DNA from 3 places in the Lactiplantibacillus argentoratensis genome. Region 2 is predicted to be linked to each of the others. Evidence: a T-box and tRNA genes for the amino acid it is inferred to sense, from the RefSeq annotation. Region 2 holds a T-box; the other regions hold tRNA genes.
The links. A T-box is a leader RNA that pairs with one kind of tRNA and senses whether it is charged. The one in region 2 lies ahead of ileS (isoleucine--tRNA ligase), so its partner is inferred to be a tRNA-Ile.
Positions count from the first base shown of each region.

Region 1: it has a tRNA-Ile gene. The T-box ahead of ileS (isoleucine--tRNA ligase) is inferred to sense a tRNA for this amino acid. The anticodon was not compared.
Region 3: it has a tRNA-Ile gene. The T-box ahead of ileS (isoleucine--tRNA ligase) is inferred to sense a tRNA for this amino acid. The anticodon was not compared.

Region 1 covers NZ_CP147647.1:475,200-477,467, forward strand. The annotation lists rRNA gene V7R88_RS02175 (16S ribosomal RNA) at 1-1,052, shown strand, start outside; tRNA gene V7R88_RS02180 (tRNA-Ile) at 1,139-1,213, shown strand; tRNA gene V7R88_RS02185 (tRNA-Ala) at 1,255-1,327, shown strand; rRNA gene V7R88_RS02190 (23S ribosomal RNA) at 1,487-2,268, shown strand, end outside.
Region 2 covers NZ_CP147647.1:1,803,616-1,805,883, reverse strand. The annotation lists gene V7R88_RS08445 (RNA-binding protein) at 1-204, shown strand, start outside; gene V7R88_RS08440 (DivIVA domain-containing protein) at 222-920, shown strand; T-box leader at 952-1,164, shown strand; gene ileS (isoleucine--tRNA ligase) at 1,235-2,268, shown strand, end outside.
Region 3 covers NZ_CP147647.1:1,050,159-1,052,426, reverse strand. The annotation lists rRNA gene V7R88_RS04875 (23S ribosomal RNA) at 1-898, opposite strand, end outside; tRNA gene V7R88_RS04870 (tRNA-Ala) at 1,058-1,130, opposite strand; tRNA gene V7R88_RS04865 (tRNA-Ile) at 1,172-1,246, opposite strand; rRNA gene V7R88_RS04860 (16S ribosomal RNA) at 1,333-2,268, opposite strand, start outside.

The DNA of each region.
Region 1 (2,268 bases), 1.3 Mb from region 2:
ACCAGAAAGCCACGGCTAACTACGTGCCAGCAGCCGCGGTAATACGTAGGTGGCAAGCGTTGTCCGGATTTATTGGGCGTAAAGCGAGCGCAGGCGGTTTTTTAAGTCTGATGTGAAAGCCTTCGGCTCAACCGAAGAAGTGCATCGGAAACTGGGAAACTTGAGTGCAGAAGAGGACAGTGGAACTCCATGTGTAGCGGTGAAATGCGTAGATATATGGAAGAACACCAGTGGCGAAGGCGGCTGTCTGGTCTGTAACTGACGCTGAGGCTCGAAAGTATGGGTAGCAAACAGGATTAGATACCCTGGTAGTCCATACCGTAAACGATGAATGCTAAGTGTTGGAGGGTTTCCGCCCTTCAGTGCTGCAGCTAACGCATTAAGCATTCCGCCTGGGGAGTACGGCCGCAAGGCTGAAACTCAAAGGAATTGACGGGGGCCCGCACAAGCGGTGGAGCATGTGGTTTAATTCGAAGCTACGCGAAGAACCTTACCAGGTCTTGACATACTATGCAAATCTAAGAGATTAGACGTTCCCTTCGGGGACATGGATACAGGTGGTGCATGGTTGTCGTCAGCTCGTGTCGTGAGATGTTGGGTTAAGTCCCGCAACGAGCGCAACCCTTATTATCAGTTGCCAGCATTAAGTTGGGCACTCTGGTGAGACTGCCGGTGACAAACCGGAGGAAGGTGGGGATGACGTCAAATCATCATGCCCCTTATGACCTGGGCTACACACGTGCTACAATGGATGGTACAACGAGTTGCGAACTCGCGAGAGTAAGCTAATCTCTTAAAGCCATTCTCAGTTCGGATTGTAGGCTGCAACTCGCCTACATGAAGTCGGAATCGCTAGTAATCGCGGATCAGCATGCCGCGGTGAATACGTTCCCGGGCCTTGTACACACCGCCCGTCACACCATGAGAGTTTGTAACACCCAAAGTCGGTGGGGTAACCTTTTAGGAACCAGCCGCCTAAGGTGGGACAGATGATTAGGGTGAAGTCGTAACAAGGTAGCCGTAGGAGAACCTGCGGCTGGATCACCTCCTTTCTAAGGAATATTACGGAAACCTACACATTCTTCGAAACTTTGTTTAGTTTTGAGAGGTCTAACTCTCAATTTAATAAGCGTTTTTTGGGCCTATAGCTCAGCTGGTTTAGAGCGCACGCCTGATAAGCGTGAGGTCGATGGTTCAAGTCCATTTAGGCCCATTGGAACCGAACCAGTTGGTTCCATAAGTTGAATACCTCATGGGGAATTAGCTCAGCTGGGAGAGCACCTGCTTTGCAAGCAGGGGGTCAGCGGTTCGATCCCGCTATTCTCCATTGACGACGTTAGTCGTCATTGAAACTTGTTCTTTGAAAACTAGATAATATCAAATATATTTTTTCATAATGAAACCGAGAACACCGCGTTTTTTGAGTTTTTTATTGAAGTTTAATTATCGCTAAACTCATTAATCGCATTTACCGTTAGGTAAATGAGGTTAAGTTAACAAGGGCGCATGGTGAATGCCTTGGCACTAGGAGCCGATGAAGGACGGGACTAACACCGATATGCTTCGGGGAGCTGTACGTAAGCTATGATCCGGAGATTTCCGAATGGGGCAACCCAGCAGTTTTAATCAACTGTTACCACTAGATGAATTCATAGTCTAGTTGGAGGTAAACGCTGTGAACTGAAACATCTCATTAGCAGCAGGAATATAAAGAAATTTCGATTCCCTAAGTAGCGGCGAGCGAACGGGGAACAGCCCAAACCAAAGTGCTTGCACTTTGGGGTTGTAGGACTGAACATTTGAGTTACCAAAGAACTTGATAGTCGAAGGATTTGGGAAAATCCGCCATAGATGGTGATAGCCCAGTAGATTAAATCAAATTCTCTCAGTTCAGGATCCTGAGTACGGCGGAACACGTGAAATTCCGTCGGAATCCGGGAGGACCATCTCCCAAGGCTAAATACTACCTAGTGACCGATAGTGAACCAGTACCGTGAGGGAAAGGTGAAAAGCACCCCGGGAGGGGAGTGAAATAGTTCCTGAAACCATGTGCCTACAATAAGTCAGAGCGCGTTAATGCGTGATGGCGTGCCTTTTGTAGAATGAACCGGCGAGTTATGATCCCGTGCAAGGTTAAGACTAAAAAGTCGGAGCCGTAGCGAAAGCGAGTCTGAAATGGGCGATTTTAGTACGAGGTTATAGACCCGAAACCAGGTGACCTATCCATGTCCAGGTTGAAGGTGCGGTAAAACGCACTGGAGGACCGAA
Region 2 (2,268 bases):
TTGTCGCGGCATCACGCCAAGGAATTGATCGAAGGTGCTAAGGTTCGGCTGAATTGGGCTGACTTGCCGAAAGCTGATTACGAGCTAGCATTGTTAGATATGCTGAGTGTGAACCATTACGGTCGTGTCCGACTTGCCGAAATTAGCGGTGAGACCAAGAAAGCGCGGCTGCGAATAACGTTAAATATTATTCATAGTAAATAGATATTGGAGGAATTCTAATGGTGTTAAGTCCAGATGACATTCATAACAAAGAGTTTTCAACGAAACTGCGTGGTTACAATATTGACGAGGTTAATGATTTTCTAGAACAAATTATTAAAGATTATCAAATTACCTTGAAACAAAATAAAGACCTCCAAGAACGGCTTGACTCGAGTGAAGGTAAATTGAAGTATTTCAATGAATTGAAAGATTCCTTGAATCAATCTATCTTAGTCGCTCAAGAAGCGGCCGATAAAGTGAAGACGAACTCTAAGAAGGAAGCCGACATTATCACTCGTGAAGCTCAGAAACAAGCGTCTGACATTGTGAGCGAAGCAACCGACAAGTCGAACCAAATGATTGACGAAGCCTCCCAAAAAGCCAAACGATTATCTGTCGAAACTGATGACTTGAAGAAACAAACACGGGTTTTCCGTCAACGTTTGCAAGTGATGTTAGAATCGCAGTTAGAAGTGGTTAAGAGCAAGGATTGGGATCAACTACTTAGCGAAACGAATACGGCTGATTATGCCGAAATTCAACACGTTTTAAAGGAAGATAGCCTTGACAACTCGGGTGATGCGAGCGTAAACTCAGAAGCAACCGTTGAAATTACGGAAGCAACGAGTGGTGAGACCCCCGTTGCGGACGGTGGCGATCAAGTCCAACAACAGACGGTGGTTATCTTCCCTGATGATGACAACGCTAATAATTAGTTAGGTCATCACGGGGTACAATTGAAGCGAATTGAATGTATTGAGGAGAACAGTAAACGATTAACTAATACGCCCAGAGAGCTGCCGGTAATGGAAAGGCGGTCGTCCCTTAGATAGTCGCAGATCATCTCCGAACGTCACCCTGAATGGAGTAAGGGTGGCCGGTCCATGGACGTTAACCATGCTAAGAGAGAATTTAAACAATTCTAAAATTGGGTGGTACCACGATAACTTCGTCCCTGGGTGGACGAAGTTTTTTTGTGTCTAAAAATTCAATGACGATTGTTTGATAAAAAATTTTAAGGAGTGAGAATATGCGCGTTAAAGAAACGTTAAACCTCGGTAAGACCAAGTTTAAGATGCGTGGAAACTTACCGGTCAAAGAAGTTGAACGGCAAAATGTGTGGGCTGAAAATAAAGTCTACGAACAACGGCAAAAATTGAATGAAGGTAAGCCAAGCTTTATCTTACACGATGGCCCACCATACGCGAATGGTGACATCCACATGGGACACGCCTTAAATAAGATTACGAAGGATTTCATCGTCCGTTACAAGTCGATGAATGGTTTCCGGGCACCTTACGTTCCTGGTTGGGATACCCATGGGCTACCAATCGAACAGAAGTTAAAGCAAGCCGGTTACGATCGTAAGAAGATGACGGACAATGAATTCCGTGAACTCTGTCGCAAATACGCGTTAGAACAAGTCGATCGTCAACGTGATGAGTTTAAGCGCTTAGGTGTTGCTGGTGAATGGGACAACCCATACTTGACGTTAAAGCCAGAATTTGAAGCGGCTCAAGTGCGCGTCTTTGGTGCGTTTGCTAAGCGTCACCTGATCTACCGGGGCCAAAAGCCCGTCTTCTGGTCATGGTCGTCTGAATCGGCTTTGGCAGAAGCTGAAGTAGAATACCATGATGTGACGTCGCCATCCGCCTTCTACGGTGAACACGTCATTGATGGTAAGGGTGTCTTAGATGATGATACTTACATGGTTGTTTGGACGACGACCCCTTGGACGATTCCAGCTTCAGAAGGAATCACCATCGATGCAAGTTTTGACTATGTCGTGGTGCAACCGGCTGGCGAAAGCCGTAAGTTTGTGCTCGCGGCCGAATTATTGGACGAAAATGCCGAACGGTTCGGTTGGGAAGACGTTCAAGTGCTTCAAACGGTCAAGGGTGCGGAACTCGAAAACGTTTTATGCGAACATCCTTTTGACAGTAGTCGTCAATTAGTGACGATGTTAGGTGATTTTGTCACGCTTGATTCCGGGACTGGGCTAGTGCATACTGCGCCTGGTTATGGGGAAGATGACTACCGGATTGGTAAACAATACGACTTGCC
Region 3 (2,268 bases), 750 kb from region 2:
ATCCTAATTCCGAGGCTAGCCCTAAAGCTATTTCGGAGAGAACCAGCTATCTCCAAGTTCGTTTGGAATTTCACCGCTATCCACACCTCATCCCAGCAATTTTCAACTTACACGGGTTCGGTCCTCCAGTGCGTTTTACCGCACCTTCAACCTGGACATGGATAGGTCACCTGGTTTCGGGTCTATAACCTCGTACTAAAATCGCCCATTTCAGACTCGCTTTCGCTACGGCTCCGACTTTTTAGTCTTAACCTTGCACGGGATCATAACTCGCCGGTTCATTCTACAAAAGGCACGCCATCACGCATTAACGCGCTCTGACTTATTGTAGGCACATGGTTTCAGGAACTATTTCACTCCCCTCCCGGGGTGCTTTTCACCTTTCCCTCACGGTACTGGTTCACTATCGGTCACTAGGTAGTATTTAGCCTTGGGAGATGGTCCTCCCGGATTCCGACGGAATTTCACGTGTTCCGCCGTACTCAGGATCCTGAACTGAGAGAATTTGATTTAATCTACTGGGCTATCACCATCTATGGCGGATTTTCCCAAATCCTTCGACTATCAAGTTCTTTGGTAACTCAAATGTTCAGTCCTACAACCCCAAAGTGCAAGCACTTTGGTTTGGGCTGTTCCCCGTTCGCTCGCCGCTACTTAGGGAATCGAAATTTCTTTATATTCCTGCTGCTAATGAGATGTTTCAGTTCACAGCGTTTACCTCCAACTAGACTATAAATTCATCTAGTGGTAACAGTTGATTAAAACTGCTGGGTTGCCCCATTCGGAAATCTCCGGATCATAGCTTACGTACAGCTCCCCGAAGCATATCGGTGTTAGTCCCGTCCTTCATCGGCTCCTAGTGCCAAGGCATTCACCATGCGCCCTTGTTAACTTAACCTCATTTACCTAACGGTAAATGCGATTAATGAGTTTAGCGATAATTAAACTTCAATAAAAAACTCAAAAAACGCGGTGTTCTCGGTTTCATTATGAAAAAATATATTTGATATTATCTAGTTTTCAAAGAACAAGTTTCAATGACGACTAACGTCGTCAATGGAGAATAGCGGGATCGAACCGCTGACCCCCTGCTTGCAAAGCAGGTGCTCTCCCAGCTGAGCTAATTCCCCATGAGGTATTCAACTTATGGAACCAACTGGTTCGGTTCCAATGGGCCTAAATGGACTTGAACCATCGACCTCACGCTTATCAGGCGTGCGCTCTAAACCAGCTGAGCTATAGGCCCAAAAAACGCTTATTAAATTGAGAGTTAGACCTCTCAAAACTAAACAAAGTTTCGAAGAATGTGTAGGTTTCCGTAATATTCCTTAGAAAGGAGGTGATCCAGCCGCAGGTTCTCCTACGGCTACCTTGTTACGACTTCACCCTAATCATCTGTCCCACCTTAGGCGGCTGGTTCCTAAAAGGTTACCCCACCGACTTTGGGTGTTACAAACTCTCATGGTGTGACGGGCGGTGTGTACAAGGCCCGGGAACGTATTCACCGCGGCATGCTGATCCGCGATTACTAGCGATTCCGACTTCATGTAGGCGAGTTGCAGCCTACAATCCGAACTGAGAATGGCTTTAAGAGATTAGCTTACTCTCGCGAGTTCGCAACTCGTTGTACCATCCATTGTAGCACGTGTGTAGCCCAGGTCATAAGGGGCATGATGATTTGACGTCATCCCCACCTTCCTCCGGTTTGTCACCGGCAGTCTCACCAGAGTGCCCAACTTAATGCTGGCAACTGATAATAAGGGTTGCGCTCGTTGCGGGACTTAACCCAACATCTCACGACACGAGCTGACGACAACCATGCACCACCTGTATCCATGTCCCCGAAGGGAACGTCTAATCTCTTAGATTTGCATAGTATGTCAAGACCTGGTAAGGTTCTTCGCGTAGCTTCGAATTAAACCACATGCTCCACCGCTTGTGCGGGCCCCCGTCAATTCCTTTGAGTTTCAGCCTTGCGGCCGTACTCCCCAGGCGGAATGCTTAATGCGTTAGCTGCAGCACTGAAGGGCGGAAACCCTCCAACACTTAGCATTCATCGTTTACGGTATGGACTACCAGGGTATCTAATCCTGTTTGCTACCCATACTTTCGAGCCTCAGCGTCAGTTACAGACCAGACAGCCGCCTTCGCCACTGGTGTTCTTCCATATATCTACGCATTTCACCGCTACACATGGAGTTCCACTGTCCTCTTCTGCACTCAAGTTTCCCAGTTTCCGATGCACTTCTTCGGTTGAGCCGAAGGCTT